DNA from 2 places in the Sagittula sp. genome. Region 2 is predicted to be linked to the other one. Evidence: riboswitches for the same ligand, from Rfam matches in the RefSeq annotation. Region 2 holds a riboswitch; the other holds the start of a gene.
The links. Region 2 has a riboswitch for cobalamin ahead of ACU0DV_RS10430 (DUF4198 domain-containing protein). Riboswitches for the same ligand answer to the same signal wherever they lie in the genome.
Positions count from the first base shown of each region.

Region 1 (7,961 bases), on a different contig from region 2:
ACCGATGCTGGAGGAAGGTTATGCGAACACGGTCATCGGTGTCCTGACCGCCACCTATTTCTTTTCAATCGCATTCGGCGCGTCTCTGTCTCCGTACATCAGTCGGATTTTCAGACGACGGCACGCGATCACCCTTGCCGCGGCTTTCGCCTGCATGGCGGGCGTTCAGGTCGCGTTTGCCCTTCAGGACGGCATCGCGGGCTTTGCGACGGTTTTCATCCTGTATTCGGTTCTCCTTGGCGTATCCGAGACGCCCGCCAGCAGTATTCTTCATCGATGCGTAGAAGACCGCCAGCGATCCACGATGCTGTCTCTGAGGTCGCTGATACAGCAACTCGGAGCAGCTCTGGGTCTGGTCTTGGTGGGAGCGGTCGCCGAGGCCTACTCCACACCTGCGGCCTGGATCGTCGGCGCCGCGTTTCTTGTCGTTGCCGTGATCCTGCTCGGCATCCTCGCCAAACGGCTCGCCGCAGAGATTGAATAGCGATCATTTGAGCGACATGCATCGTCGGTAAGAAGTGGGCTTGCAGCGGACTCGCGGCGGTGCTGCAAGGGCAGGTGGAAGGTCACAGCGATCTCCGCATTGATCTGACCGAGGAAGTGCTTGGCTCCGTTGGGCAGCACTTCGGCGATGGAGGCCGCGTTTTGGCCGCGCTGCGCCGGCAGGTGGCGGGATGTGCAGCGCGCTCGGACTGGGACTGGCCGGTGACAGAGGCGATGAAGATGCCCTATCCGCTATAGGGCATGGGAGAAATGGAGGCGCGGCGATCCGTCGGGTGCCGCGTGGCGCACCGCCGCGACGCCGAATACATCGGCCAGCAGAGCCTCGTTGAGCACCTCGTGTGGACGGCCCATTGCCACCAGTCGGCCCCGGCTGAGCACCCCGATCCGGTCACAGGCCGCGGCCTGGTTGAGGTCGTGGAGCGCTATGACCCGGGTGATTGGCAGGGCCTGGACAAGAGCCATGAGTGAGAGTTGATGGCGTATGTCGAGATGGTTCGTGGGCTCGTCCAGCAGCAGCAGGTCCGGCGTCTGCGCCAGTGCGCGGGCGATATGGACGCGCTGACGTTCGCCGCCCGAGAGGGTGTGCCAGAGACGTTCGGCAAAGGCGGCCATTTCCACGGCTCTCAAGGCATCATCGACGGCAGCCTCATCTTCGCTCCCCCAGCCTCGCAGCGGCGAAAGATAGGGCGTGCGCCCCAGGTTCACCGCTTCCCGGACGGTCAGGCGGTCCGTCGTCTCGGCCTGCTGTTCGACGAAGGCGATGCGCCGGGCGCGCAAGCGGGCAGGCATCCGCCCTATCTCCTCGTTTTCCGCCAGGACGCGGCCCGTTGTGGGACGCCGAAGTCCCGCGAGGCAACGCATGAGCGTGGATTTTCCAGAGCCGTTAGGGCCGATGAAACCGACAAGTTCCCCGGGCTCTACGCAAACCGAGATGTCCTCAAGCAGGGGCGTGCGGTGCACGCGGGTCGACATGCGCTGCACCTCGATCCTCATCGCCGCGCTCCCCGGATGAGGATCAGCGCAAAGGCCGGAGCGCCGACCAGCGCGGTCACCACACCGATGGGCAGGACCTGCCCCGGGACGATGATGCGGCTGATGACGTCTGCCGCGACAAGGAACACCGCACCCGCCAGCGCCGAGGCGGGGACCAGCCGGTCGTGGCGTGTGCCGACGAGAAAGCGCATGGCATGCGGCACGACAAGGCCAACGAAGCCGATCGCGCCCACTTTGGAAACGAGCACCCCAACCATGATGGCGGTGACGGTGATGAGACTGCCGCGCAAGGCCGGCACGTTGATCCCGATGGATGCGGCTCCGTCCGCACCGAACGTAAAAGCATCAAGCCCACGCCGGTGCCAAAGACATAGCGCGACACCCCCGAGGGAGACGGCCGTGCAGGCCCCGACGTCATCCCAGCGGATGCCCGACAGATTGCCCATGAGCCAGAACATGATGCCGCGCGCCTGCTCGGCATTGGCGGAACGGGCGATGGTGAAGGCGGTCAGAGCGTTGAACATCTGCGAGCCGGCGATCCCGGCGAGGATGATTGCGGCCGCCGCCTGGGTCCCGCGCCCGCCACCCGCGCTTCCGTTCACTGCGTGGGCCAAAGCCACGACGCATCCGAAGGCAACAAGCGCTCCGGACAACGCACCGAGCGACATCGAGATTGCCCCGCCTCCGATGCCCGCGACCGACACGAGGACCGCCCCCGTCGAGGCACCTGCAGACAAGCCCATGAGGTAGGGATCGGCTAGCGGATTGCGCAGCAGCGCCTGAAGAACGACCCCGGTCAGGGCGAGGCCAGCCCCGCAGCAGGCGGCCACGATCGCCCGCGGGAGGCGGTAACTCCAGATGATGCCCGCCTCGATCCCGTCGACCGGATAGCCCGCGCCCCACAGATGGTTGGCCAGCGTCCGGCACACCACGGCAAAGGGCAGACTGGTCTCGCCGATTGCCGTACCTGCAAGGATGGTGGCCCCAAGCAGAAGAGGCGCGAGCCAGAGCCCGTGCCGTACCGTGATGCGCGCGGGTGTGGCCGCCATGGTCATTCGAAGGACATCTTCGAAAGGGCTTCGGAGAGCGTTTCCAGCCCGTAGATCGACCGCATCGTCGCGCTCATGGCGTGCGCATCCATCTGCACGATCCGGTCCTCGCGTACGGCCGTCATCTGGCTTGCGACAGGATCGGTGCGCAGGAACTCCAGCTTCTTCTCGATGTCGTCGGCGGGAAAGCGACGGCGGTCCATGTAGGCGATGACGATCACGTCCGGGTCGGCCCGGGCGATGCTCTCCCATCCCACTGTCGGCCATTCCTCGTCGGAGGCGATGACATTCTCGATCCCCAGCTTGGACATCATGTAACCCGGCGCCCCGAGGCGTCCGGCGACATAGGGATCCATTTCGACGTCGGCGGAGGAGAACCAGAACACGGCCGACAGGTTCTCGGGCAGGTCTAGGCCTTCCGCACGGGCAATGGCGCGTTCTTCGGTCGCCTGAAGGTCCGAGACAAGGGTTGCGCCCGCGGTGCGCACGTCGAATATCTCCGCCAGCTCCCGAATGCCCTTGTAGATCGAGGCCGTCTCAAAGGCGCCGACGCGTGTGCCATCGCCTCCGGTGGAATTGTCCTTGGTGTCGCAATCGGCGGGCAGGATGTAGGTCGGGATTCCGATGTCGTGGAACATCTCCCGTGTGCCGACGTTGCCGCTCTCGCCCACATGCCATTCGTATTGCACGGCGACCAGCCCGGGCTTCTTCGCGACCACGCTCTCGAAGCTGGGGTCGTTGTCGGCCAGCCGCTCGATCGCCTCGTTGACCTCCGCGAACTCCGGCAAGACAGGGTTGAACCAGACCGAGGTGCCCGAGACCTTCGGCGCGAGGCCGAGCGAATAGAGGATCTCTGTCGCGGACTGCCCTATCGTCACCACGGTGTCCGGTGCGGCGTCGAACGACACATCGAGCCCGCAGTTTGTCAGTGTCAGGGGGTAGTTCGTTTGCTGCGCGTTCAGCGCCGTCGCGGCGCTGGCCAACAGCGCGGCCGTCATCAAGGTCTGTCTCATCCGATCCGTCCCGTCAGAGAGGACCATCAGGGGAAAGACGCGAAACGGAATGCGACCCGGCGGCCACGTCATGTTTCCCGCCTCGGCACACCCCGTCCGGTCGTGGTTTCGTTCATGTCGGCAGGTCTCCTGACTGACGGGTCACAGCGCCTCTCGCCTTCCCGGGACGAACCCAGTGGCGCATCGAGAGGCACTCACCGCCTACAGTTGCGGGGGCAGTTCCGTTTGCCGGCCGAAGCCGGAACGGATTCCCTTTCAATTCCCGAAGGAAACCGACGCCGCAATCTCTGGCATAGTTCCCGATGCACGGCAAGTGCGGGGCGGCACGAACGCAATCGCCGAAGCCGAGGATGGCGAGTGCGTCTGAAAGGCGAAATTAGGCTCGGAGCGGATCTGCGGCGGTGCGGCAAGGGCAGGCCAAAGGTCACCTCTGGCGCGCCGTCGCTGCAGGCCCATTCCGGCAGTTCACGCGATCCGCCATTGCCGCCATCGCTTTCGCCGCTGCTGCCATCTAGTGGCTATGAGATGCCGTAACGGGGCCTGTCTCGCGACCCGCCCATTATCGTTGCAAGATCGAGGGCAAGCTGGCGCCATTCCCGTATCGGATCCACATGGAGGACTGCGGGATGAAGCTGTGAATTGGGCTGGATGTGTCGCTTGAGAAGACCGCAATTTGCGTGATCAGCGAGCATGGGAAGATCGTGAGGGAGGCGGAGGTGTCCAGCGAGCCCGAGGCGCTGTTGCTCTGGATCGGCGATCAGGACGGGGAAGCTGCGGCTATCGGGCTCGGAGCTGGCCCCCTGTCGCAATGGCTGCATCGCGGGTTGTCCGCGGCTGAACTCCCTGTCGTGCTGATGGAAACCCGGCAGGTGAAAGGCGCCTTGAAGGCCATGCCGATCAAGACGGACCGCCGGGATGCCGAAGGGATCGCACGCCTGCCGCACCTCGGCTGGTTCCGACCGGTTCACTGCAAATCAGTCTCCGCACAAGAGGTTCGCGCTGTGCTCACCGCTCGCAAGGCGGTGCAGCAAGGGTTCATCACGCTTGAAATGTCCCTGCGCGGGCTACTGCGGAACTTTGGCTTCAAGGTTGGCACTATATCCCGTGGCCTATTCGAACATCGTATACGCGAACTGGCGGCAGGTAATCCGATGCTGGTAGCGGCAACCGAACCCATGCTTCGCGCGCGGGCAGCGCTGCGACGAGAACTGGCAGGCCTTGAACGCCATGTCCGCCAACCTGCCCATGACGATCCGGTCTGTCTGCGCCTAATGTCGATGCCCGGGACTGGCGTGGTCGCGGCAAGAGATCCGTTGTGCTGGACGTCAAGGATGCAGATGACCTCGCAACGCTGCGCGCGCTGCAGGAGACCGCGGACGTCTTTGTCGAGAATTTCCGAGACGAGACCCTGGCGAAGATGGGGCTCGCGCCGGACCAGCTGCGGCAAAGCCATCCCGCGCTTGTCGTCGCCTCCTGCAAGGGCTTTCTGAAGGGTCGCTACGAACACCGCGCAGCCATGGACGAGGTGGTGCAGATGATGACCGGTATGGCGTACCTGACCGGGCCAAAGCGGCGTCCGTTGCGCATCGGGTCTTCTGCCAATGACATCATGGGCGGGCTGTTTGCCGCCTACGGCGTGCTCGGCGCGCTGATCCAGCGCGGCAAGACCGGGCAGGGGGCTGCGGTCCGTTCGGGCCTGTTCGAGAACTGCCTTCTGCTGGTGGCCCAGCACATGGTGCAGTTCGACATCGAAGGCGAGGAAAGCCCGCCGATGCCCGAGCGGGTGTTCTCCTGGCCGATCTACGACCTGTTCGAAACGGCGGACGGGCGGCAGATATTCGTGGGCGCGGCGACGGACGGGCAGTGGGAGAAACTGTGCATCGGGCTCGGGCTGGAGCACTTGCTCGCGGATGACCGTCTGAAGACCCGCCCCGACCAGATCAGAGCGCGTGACTGGACCCTGCCGCAGATTGCGGCGGTGATCGTTGCACGGCCCTTCGACGAGATGGTGCAGGTGATGGAGGCCAACGACCTGCTGTTCGCCCCGGTTTCCCGTCCTGCCGAGATGTATGACGATCCGCATGTGAACAGGCCCGGCGGGCTCTTCACCTCCGAGTACCGGGGCAAGAAGGCATTGCCGCTGCGCCGGGTGATCTCGAAGCGAAGGGCGTTCAGGTGCACGTTGCCACCGAGGCGGAAAACAAGGCGATGGAAGCGGTCATGCGTCCCGCCTTCGACGCGAAGTTCAACCGTGACGACCCGGACAGCCAACAGCTCCTCCAGCTGATCGGCCAGCTGTCGAGCGGCAGCTGATGTCTCCTGTTGAGCGGGGAGGGGCGCATGACGCCTCTCGCTCCTTCCCCTTCCGCGTGGCAGCGGCTCTGTCGCGCGCTTGCGCTGCGCTGTCGATCCTCCTGATCCTCGGCACCTTTGGGCTGACCGTCGTCGCGGTCTTCATGCGCTACGTCCTGCACAGCCCGCTTCTTTGGTCCGACGAGGTGACCGGCTGGATGTTGGTGGCGATGATTTCCTGCGGGGTGGCGGAAGCCTACCGGCGGGGCGATCACATCGCCATCGACCTGCTGACCGACCGCCTGCGCGGCCCGTCCCGCGCGGTACAACGGGTGTTTGCCGGCCTCGCCTTTCTGGTGCTGGCCGTCGTCCTGTTCCTGTCCACGTGGGAAGCGGTGGAATTCTCCCGCATGGTCGGCAGCTACACCACCGGACACCTCGAAATCCCGGGCTGGATCCCCCAGGCGCCGCTGATGCTTGCGGCGGCGATGCTGGTCCTCGTCGCGCTCACGCGCATCCTCGACACCCTCGCTGGGCGGAGCCAATGACCATCCTTTTAGTCTTCGGCGGGCTGATCCTGCTGCTCCTGACCGGAATGCCGATCTTTGCCGCGCTGGGGCTGACGGCCACGGCGATCCTGCTGATCTTCGAGGGCCATATCGGCCCGATCTCCGACACCGTCATGGCGCACCTGTCCAAACCTGTGCTGATGACCATCCCGCTCTTCGCCTTCATGGCGCAGATCATGATCAAACCGAAGGTCATCGACGATCTCTACGTCATGGCAAACACGGTGATCGGCCACATCCGGGGCGGCCTCGGGGTGGCGACGGTGGTGTCCTGCACGATCTTCGCCGCGATTTCCGGATCGTCAGTGGCCACGGCCCTGTCGATCGGTTCCAGCGCCATCCCGCAAATGAAGCGCTATGGCTATCCGGAACGCGAGGCGCGGGGGGGTGATCGCCGCGGGTGTAACCCTGGGCATTCTCATTCCCCCTTCGGCCCCGATGATCCTCTATGCCATCGTCTCGGACGCTTCCATCGGCGCGCTGTTCCTCGCCGGTATCCTGCCCGGCTTGATGCTGGCGATCATGTTCTCTATCTACTGCATGTGGAACGGCGGCACACGCGAACATACATCCTGGTCGGGATGGGGCGCCGTGATGCTGGCGCTGCGCAAGTCGATCTGGGCCGTGCTGACCCCGCCGATCATCATGGGCGGCATATACGCGGGTGTCTTCACCGCTTCCGAAGCCGCCGCCGCCGGGTGCCTCTACGCACTACTCGTTGCGGCGCTGGCCTATCGCACCCTCACACCACGCATGATCTGGGACTGCGCTTATGCCACGATGCGGACCTCGATGATGGTCTCCATGATCATCGTGGGGGCGGCGATGTTCGGCCATGCCATCAGCATCATCCGCCTGCCGGTCGGCGTGACGGAGGCTGTTGCCGCGCTCGGTCTGTCTCTGCTGGCCTCCTTCCTCGTGGTCATGGCGCTGATCTTCTTAATGGGTATGTTCTTTGAATCCATCGCGATCATTCTGATCACCACGCCAATCCTGCTGCCGACCATACACGCGCTGGACATCGACCTCGTCTGGTACGGCGTATTGCTGATGATCAACCTCGAACTGGCGATGATCACGCCTCCCGTCGGTTTGAACCTGTTCGTCATCAAGGGGATCACCGACGCGCCCCGGGTGCCACAGCCGCCGACCGGACTCGCGACGGATCTGCGGGCTTGCCGGACAGCACTGGCGAAGCCGCCCCGCGTCACCGGTTGTCTGGGCTGATTGGGCGGGCGGGCAGATGCCAGAGATCAGCTTGTCGGCCGTCGAGCGCCATCGCGCAAGAGGTTACGCGCCCATCCCCGCCTCGGAATCGGACGCCACACGCCCAAAGAAGGCGGGTCCGCAAATGCCTACTGGTCGAACTCCAGGTGAATCTTTTCCGAGACTTCGGAGCCCTCGGTAAAGCGGTCGATGCCGTAGCCCGAGATGTCGACCTTTGAGGCCTCGCCCCGCACCAGCGCGGCGAGGCATTCGCCGACAGCCGGAGCAATCTGAAACCCGCCGCCGCTGCCTCCGAATGCGTGGAACAGGCCCGG
Region 1 is NZ_JBRBWD010000044.1:82,175-90,135, reverse strand. It holds gene ACU0DV_RS19445 (MFS transporter) at 1-484, shown strand, start outside; gene ACU0DV_RS19440 (ABC transporter ATP-binding protein) at 736-1,497, opposite strand; gene ACU0DV_RS19435 (FecCD family ABC transporter permease) at 1,494-2,552, opposite strand; gene ACU0DV_RS19430 (ABC transporter substrate-binding protein) at 2,549-3,559, opposite strand; cobalamin riboswitch at 3,662-3,851, opposite strand; partial or broken gene ACU0DV_RS19425 (IS110 family transposase) at 4,198-4,863, shown strand; gene ACU0DV_RS19420 (CaiB/BaiF CoA transferase family protein) at 4,875-5,846, shown strand; gene ACU0DV_RS19415 (TRAP transporter small permease) at 5,872-6,399, shown strand; partial or broken gene ACU0DV_RS19410 (TRAP transporter large permease subunit) at 6,396-6,743, shown strand; gene ACU0DV_RS19405 (TRAP transporter large permease) at 6,778-7,647, shown strand; gene ACU0DV_RS19400 (NAD(P)/FAD-dependent oxidoreductase) at 7,776-7,961, opposite strand, start outside.
Region 1: another riboswitch for cobalamin. It lies ahead of ACU0DV_RS19430 (ABC transporter substrate-binding protein); the one in region 2 lies ahead of ACU0DV_RS10430 (DUF4198 domain-containing protein).

Region 2 (7,961 bases):
CACCGGCGTCCCGCGCGAGATGAGCCGCCCGAAGAGGAGGCCCGCCAAGACGGCGGGCAATGCGATGTTCAGCGTGTTGACCCCGAGCACGGTGAGGCCCCCGAACCCGAAGAACACCGCCTGAAGCAGCAGCCCCACGAAGAGCGCCGGAAAGGCGGCCCAGCCGAGCACGAGTCCGGCAAGACCGTTCATGATGAGATGCACCGAGGACGGGCCAATGGGCACATGCACCAGCGAGGCCACGAAGAAACTGGCCGACAGGACACCGGCGGCGGGGATGCGTTCCATGGTCAGCGACCGCAGGCCGCAGGCGATGCCGCCCGCCGCCAGCACGGCCCCGCCGATCACGACCGGGTTGGAAAGGGCTCCGTCCACGATGTGCATGGCGTCACTCCAGTTCCCAGGCGCGGATCCAGATCACGGCGTCCTGGCTGAGTTCCTTGCCCTCGTGCTCGGTCACCGGGCCCACGCCGAGCGCGGCAAAGCCCCAGTGTCCGGCCCTCGGGATGCCGAAGGTGAAATACCCGCTGTCGTCGGAGAGGATCACGACCGCGCCGCCGGGCGGCGGGCTGACCACCGGATCGGTGGCGCGCGCTTGGTTCATGTCCGGCTCGGCCGCCATGAACTCCACCTCGATCTCGGCGCCGGCGACGGGCTGGCCTTCGGACATGACCCGTCCGGTGAAGGTGGAGCCGGCCAGCACGTTGTAGGGCTTGTTCAGCGGCAGGATCTCGGCCGGGAGACCGACCGGATTCATCCAGTCGGTGGGCAGTTCGCTGCGGTTGAGGAAGGCCTTGGTGTACTGCTGGATGTACTTGTCTTCGGATTCCTCGAAATAGGGCTGCGGGACGGTCACGAGCACGTAGTCGCCCGACCGCTTGACCGGGACGCTGCCCAGAAAGGCCGGGGCCTCGTTCTCGGACCCGGTGAAGACGGTCGGTTCGAGCGTGTCCAGAAAATCGGTGCGCTTGCCGTGATGCACCATGAAGAATTCCCGGGGCGTCTCCATCTCCATCACGTAGCCGTTGGAGAAGGGGTGCCAGAAGATCAGCTTGACCGGCACGTCGCCGGGGCGGTCGATGATGGTGTCCGATGTATATTCGAGAAGGAAATGCGCGTGTGTCATCGCCGGAAGCGCGATGCACGCCGCAAGGGCACTCAACCTGCGTTTCATGAAGTCGTCCCTGTCCACTGCGCCACACCCGGCGCGCGTCGTTTCTGGACGCAGGGAACGCTCGACCCCATCCGCGCGGCGGAATGACCCGCCGCCGCACGAGGCCAGACGCGCACCCCGGCGTCCGGTGGAAAAGCGCCTCTTCCATGGGCGCCAGTCCGGCAGGTCTCCTGGCTCGCGGGTCATCGCATCTGGACTGGCCTTCCCGGATTTCTCCAGTGGCATATCAGCCCTGCTTGCCGCTTACAGTTGCGGGGGCAGCTGCAGGGTAGGCACTGGCGTGCCGCACTGCATTCCCTCTTTCCTCCGGGGCGTGAAAACCCCGGAACCGGACGTGCGATTTCCTTGCCAGAAAAGCGCGCGCCCGGTCAATTGCTATTTTTGAGGGGCCAGGAACCGGCCTGACACAGGCGCGGTCCCCCGTGAAACGCGATGGGCGGGTGGGCGTCAGGCGTCTTCCGGCGCCACGGCTGCAAAGCTCAGCGCATGACCGCCCAGGTCGCGGAAGGCGCGCTGGCGGCAGGTCAGGACGATGATCTGGAGGTCGCCCGCCTGGCGATGCAGCGCGTCGAACATCCGTTCGATCCGGTCGTCGTCGGTGAAGACCAGCGCGTCGTCGAGGATCACCGGCGCGGTGCGCCCGGCGTGGGACAACATGCGCGCAAAGGCCAGCCGGACCAGAAGGGCCACCTGTTCCTGCGTGCCGCCGGAGAGTATGTCGACCGGCTCGCTCTGGCCATCGCGGAGCAGCGCGTCCGGCAGCAGGGATTCCTCGCCCCAGGTCAGTTCCGCGTCCGGCCAGAGCAGGTGCAGGAGCGGTTTCAGTTCCCGGGCGATGGGGGCGAAATAGCGGTCGCGGGCCTCGTTCCGGGCTGTTTCCAGCGCCTGTTCGAGCCGCCGCAGCACCGCCACCTCGTGTTCGATCCGGGCAAGGGCTTCGCGGGCCGACGTCAGCTTTTCGGTCGTCTCGGCCAGCCTCTCCTCGACCGCGTCCCCGGAGGACCGGCCGATGCGCTCTTCGAGCCGGGCGAGGAGCAGCTTCAGTCGGGCGGTTTCATCGCGCGCACGGGTTTCCACGGATTCCGCGCGTGTGAGTGCGGCGCGCGCATTGGCGGGATCGGGCGCATCCTTGGCCTTGGCGGCATGTGCGGCCTGCTCTTGGGCCAGTGCCGCCTCCAGCGCCTCCAGTTCGGAGGCCAGTTCGTCTTCCGTGGCGCCACCGGTCCGCGCAAAGGCGTCTTCGGCGCGCGTCAGGCGGTCTTGCAACGAGGTCAGGGCCGTGTCGGCGCGCAGCACCTCCGCCCGGGCGTCCGCCAGCCGTTCCGTTGCGGTGTCGAGCGCGCTGCGGGCGATGTCCCTTGCCTCTCTCGAGGCGGCGAGGTCTGCCTCCGCCTGCGCCAGATCGGGCAGATCTTCGCCCTCCACAGGGATGGGGATCCGGGAGAGCGCGGCGCGGAGCTGTTCGATACCCTCCGGCGCGAGGCTCTGCAGCACGGCTTTTGCCTCGGCGTGCTGCCGTTCCGCTTCGTTCCGGGCGGCGGCGGCATCGCGCGCGTCCTCCAGCGTCTCGGCACCGGCGGCTGCGAGTGCTGTGCGCAGCGCCTTGGCCGCGGCGTCCACGGTCCCCGTGTCGTGCCCGGTGTCGCCCGGTCGGATCTCCAAGTGACCGACACCGGCGATGTCGAGGCGGGTGGTCCGGGCGAGGGGGACCGTCTGTCCGCCGGGCAGAGCGGCGTCGCCGAAACGGATCGCTCCTTCGGAGCCTGCCGTGTAATGGGCGATGACTTGCGTGGCGGTGGCGTCGCGGGCGGCGATGGCGGCGGCATGGGCGTTGGCCAGCGTCTCGATCCGGCGCAGCGCCGTGGCGTCGGGTCCGTTGCGGGCGGCGCCTGCCGCCGTCTCCATCCGGCGGCGCATCTCCTCCGCCTGCGCGATGCGGTTTTCCAGTTCGTTGCGGCGATCGGCGCCGCCGCGCGCGGCCTCTGCCCGTTGCGCGGCGTTGCGGGTGGCCTCTGCCTTAGACAGGGCAGCCTCTCCGGCGTCGAACGTCTTTTGCGCGGCATCGCGTTTGGCCTGCGCCTTGTCCCGCGCGGCGGCCGCGGCCAGTTTTTCGGCGCCGGTGGCCTCGACATGGCGCGCGGCTTCGGCCCGTTCGGTCTGCGCGGCGCGGAGGGAGGCGAGTTTGCCCCGGGCCGCCTCCGCCGTCAGGCGCGCCATGTCGACCCTGCGGGCGGCGGCATCCAGTTCCTCGGCGTGGCGCATGGCGGCGGCATGGGCGGCGCGTGCGGTCTCCAGCTTTTCGCTGCGCTCGGCCACGGCGTCGGGGGCGTCCCATTCGGCAAGGTCGCGCCGGGCGCGCTTGCGCTCGGCCAGCGCGTCGTGAAGGTCGCGCGCGGTCGCCGAAAGGGCTGCCTCCTGCTCGGTCAGAGCCTCCACCGTGTCGATGGCGGCCTTCCAAGCGCCGCCGGTCTTCGGCTTGCCGGTGCCGGTGGCAAGAGCGGAGAGTTCGTCACGACAGCGCGCCAGCGCCCGGTCCATCCGCCGCCCGCCGGTCATCGCCTCGACCTCGTCCCCGACGGAGGTCATCAGGTCGCGGCGGGCTTCGAGCGCGGCCTGCCGTTCCTTCGTTGTGCCAGCTGTCAGATCGGTGACGCCCTGCCGCACCCAGATCAAACCGGACGGCCCGCCTGCGTCGCCGCCCAGCAGGTCGGCGATCCATGCCTCCGCCGCGTCGGCCTGCGCGATCAGCCGGCTGCCCTGATGGACCGTCGCCGAGGGCCTCTGCAACCAGCGCTTGGAAAGGGTGAAGCGGCCGTCGGCGGTCTCCAACTCGACCGTGACCTCCGGGGCGCCACCCGCGTGCGGCCTGAGCGACGAAACCTCCTTGTCGCGCGACCCGTGCGGCTTGAAGAACAGCGCCTGGATGGCATCGAAGAGGGTGGATTTGCCGTGTTCGTTGGGCTCGCAGAGCACGTTCAGCCCGTCGCCCAGCCCGTCGACCCGCGCCGGTTCCGTGAAGCGGCGGACGTTGTTGAGGGTGATGCTGCGCAGTTTCATTCAGCCTCCTCCCGCACATAGGCGTAAAGCCGGGCGAGGGCGTCGGCCGCCACGTCGCGATCCGCCTGCGACAGCGTCTCGGCGTTGGCGTCCGCCATCAGGCCGTCCGCCGCCAGCCGCAGCGCGCCCGCCCGGTCGATCGCATCGAGGTCGGCGGCCTCGAACAGGGCGCCGAGTTCGTCGGTCCGCAGCTCGAAATGGGCAAAGTCCGGGGCGGCGTCGTCAGCCGCGTTTCCCAGCGCCACCTGCTGCGGCAGGTTGGCCCAGCCGGAGGCCGCGACGCGCAAGAGTATGTCGCGCCGCCCGGTCGCGGGCAGCGCATCGGCCAGCGCCGCCGCGGCGTCCTGCCGTGCGGTGAGGGGCAGGGCGACCTCCCGCCAGAGGAACGATCCCGTGGGGACCTCTTCGATGGTGGGCACGGCGGCCGGACCGTCGAGGCTGACACACAGGCAGACACCGCGCTGACCATGCTTGAAACGGTCCTGTTCCGGGGTGCCGCTGTAGTGCACCCGGTCAGAGACCGTAAGCCGCCCGTGCCAGTCGCCGAGCGCGAGATAATCGAGCCGCGCGCTGCGGTCCCGGTCGGGCGCGATGGTGTCCCCGGCCTCGGTGAAATCGGTGACGCCTCCGTGCGCCAGACCGATGCGCAGGAGACCCTCGGCGCTGGTCATGCCGGGCAGGCACTCCGTCGGGTCGCTGCCGAGTGCGCGGTAGGCCACGGGGCAGGGCAGGAGGACAGCGCTGTCGCCCAGTTCACGCGGGGCGGTTTCGGTGACGGCGATGACGTTTGAGGGGGCGTCCTTGCGGATCGTGTCCCAGAGCGGTTCGGCATCGCGCATGTTGTCGTGGTTGCCGGGCAGGAGCCACCAGGTCACGCCCTCCGCCTCGGCCATGGCGCCGAGCGCCTGGCGGATCACCGGGGCCGAGGGCGTCGCCGTGTCGAAGGTATCGCCCGCCAGCAGCACATGGGCGGCACCACGGCTGCGCGCCGCCTCTGCCAGTTTGCCGATGACCGCGTGCCGCGCCTCCATCAGGCGGCCGCGGATGTTGCCGTCGGGCGGCTGCGGGATGTTGGCGAACTTCCGGCCGATGTGCAGGTCGGATGCGTGGATGAAACGGAAAGCCATGGCCTGCTCCTGGTATGCGATTCGTGCCTTCGCGGGAACGGAAGTCAGACTGCGGCAGGTGGGGGACAGAAACTGTCACGGCCCCTGCGCGGCTGTCCCGTCCTTCCTGGCACGGCCCGGAGGGTGGAGAGAACCATATTCGGGGCGACGCTCCAAGTGGGGACGGGATTATCCCTTCTCGCAGGAACGGGCGCGCCTGCGCCGGATGGTGGTGCAGACGCGGTCCTGACTGTCCAGGAACTTTCCGAAAGGGGCGGCCGGCCCAAACGGCGAAATGCCCGGGTCAGCGCCGCAGGTTCATCTCCTCGACGTCGACACCCAGCGGGTCGCTCAGGTCGGCAATGGAATCGTACAGCAGTTCGAGCGTATAGAGCGGGTTGTGCGCGTAGTTGCCCGGATCGGCGGTGACCAGCTTCCAGTTGAAGGCGGCGCGCAGGCTGCGCGGGGTCCAGGACTTGTAGGCCACCGGACTGCCGTCTTCCATGTCGATGGCGCCGTCGCCGTTGGCGTCGGCAAAGAAATAGGGGTAGCGCGTGCCGTCGTAGATCACCGGCGCCCCGGCGACTTCGGTGGTGTAGGCGCGGATCATGTCCATCAGCGTCCCGGCATTGGCGGCGATGTCGGAATGGATACCGACGTCGGTCTTGCCGCTGCCGTCGTAGCTTTGCCGGGCGATGCGGATGTCCTCGGGGGACTCGGCCTCGTGGCAGGTCTGGCAGGGTTCGAAAACGATCTCCAGCGTGTGCGGTTCGTGGCAAGAGTTGCAGCTTTCCACGGGCTTGGCGTGGAAGAACCGCCCGGAGTAGGTCTGGCCCTCGTAGTGATACCCCGCCTCGCCGTAACCGCCGAGCCAGGTGGCCGCAGCCGTAGCGTAGTGCGGGTTGATGAAGCCGAGATCGGCGTTGGGTTCGTCGACGGGCAGGCCCGCGATTGCCTTTTCCACGTCCGCCCCCGCCGACCGGCCCTGGTGGCAGGTCAGGCAAGACGCTTCGACGCCCGTCACCGGATGCACCACGCCGCTGGGGAAGGTGATCTCGCGCACCTCTGCCAGCCCGGCGTTATGGCACGTGCCGCAATCGACGACGCCGCCGGTGTTGATCGGGCCGTCCACGACACCGGCCTCCGTGCCGTCCAGCCCGTGGAAATCGCGGAACCCTTCGCCCGAATGGCAGGTGGCACAGCGCGCGTTGACCTCGCCCTCGTCGTCCCAGTGGCGGAACGCTTCGGCGGCGGCATTGGCATGGGCAGAGCGGAACCAGTCCTGGATCGCCTTGTCGTTGTCGATGTTGATCTCGGACGGCGAGAACGGGCCGGACTGCGGAAGCGCGAAGGGGATGACGGGGGCCTCGCCCTCCGCGTCGTCGGAGGCTGACTGCGCGGTTGCGGACGCGGCGAACAGCAGGCCCGCGATCACGCCCGCGGCAAGGGACGGCACGAGCGATCCGGGGAAGGGTGACGGCATGGGCAATCTCCTTTCGAAGCAGGTTTGCAATTGCAGCAAGGATCGCGCGGTTGCGAAAAGATGGCATTGATTCAAATCATATCGTGGACCGAAAGCCGCCGTTAACCTTCAACTTCGAGGCGTTTTCAACAGGCGCGCAAGGCACCGCAACCGAGTGGGAGAAGGATGGGTTTTTTCAGGGCGGGAAAGGGACTGGTCCCGGCGATCGCCGCATTGCCGGAACGCCGCGACGACACTTGCGTCACGACGGAAGAGGCGGCGGTCCTGCCGCCCGCGGGTCCGATCCTGCACGTCACGCCTCTGGTCGCCGAAGGTGACCGCGTGGCGCAGGGAGAGGCCGTTGCCCACCTGCGTCATGCGCCCGGTATCCGTCTGACCGCACCCATCGCCGGAACCGTGGCGCGGATCGTCATGCGGCCCGGGCGCAGGCTGGTGGAAATCGTGCTGTTCCGCGACGGGGACGCGGTTGTCCGGCACGAGACGAGCGACCAGACCCCGGAGGCCCTGCGCCGTCTCTTTCAGGCTTCGGGCGTCTGGCCCCTGCTGCGCAGGCGGCCCTTCGGCGGAATGCCCGATGCAGAGGAGGCGCCCGCCGCGATCCTCGTCATGGCGACTGACACGCGCCCGGGTGCCCCCGATCCCGGCGGGGCGCTTGAAGGGCGGGAGGAGGACTTTGCCCGGGGTGTTGGCGCGCTGCAGAAGCTGACCGATGGCCCGGTGATCGTCTTTGCCCAGTCGGACGCGTTGCCCACCGGGCTGTCGCTGAGCGCGCAGGTGGTCCATCGCGGCCGCCGTCATCCGCAGGGATTGCCGGGGATCTGCTGCCACGGGGTCTTTCCCGCGGGCCTTGGCGCGCCGGTCTGGGACATACATGCCGAAGACGTGGCCGCCATGGGCGCGCTGCTGGACACCGGGGTGCTGCCGGTCATGCGGCAGGTGCGCATCGGGGGGACGGGTCTGCGCGAAGGACGAAGCCTGCGGACCCACCCCGGTGCGGACCTCCGGCAACTCACCCGCCGGATCGTGGCCCCCGGACCGCACACCATCCTGTCCGGCAGTGCACTGGATGGGCACGTGGGTCACTGGCTCGCGCCGCGCGACCGGCAGGTGACGGTCCTGCCTGCACAGGGACCGGCGCGTC
Region 2 is NZ_JBRBWD010000029.1:116,619-124,579, reverse strand. It holds gene cbiM (cobalt transporter CbiM) at 1-384, opposite strand, end outside; gene ACU0DV_RS10430 (DUF4198 domain-containing protein) at 389-1,174, opposite strand; cobalamin riboswitch at 1,318-1,522, opposite strand; gene ACU0DV_RS10425 (AAA family ATPase) at 1,622-4,231, opposite strand; gene ACU0DV_RS10420 (metallophosphoesterase family protein) at 4,228-5,358, opposite strand; gene ACU0DV_RS10415 (cytochrome c3 family protein) at 5,642-6,820, opposite strand; gene ACU0DV_RS10410 (Na(+)-translocating NADH-quinone reductase subunit A) at 6,986-7,961, shown strand, end outside.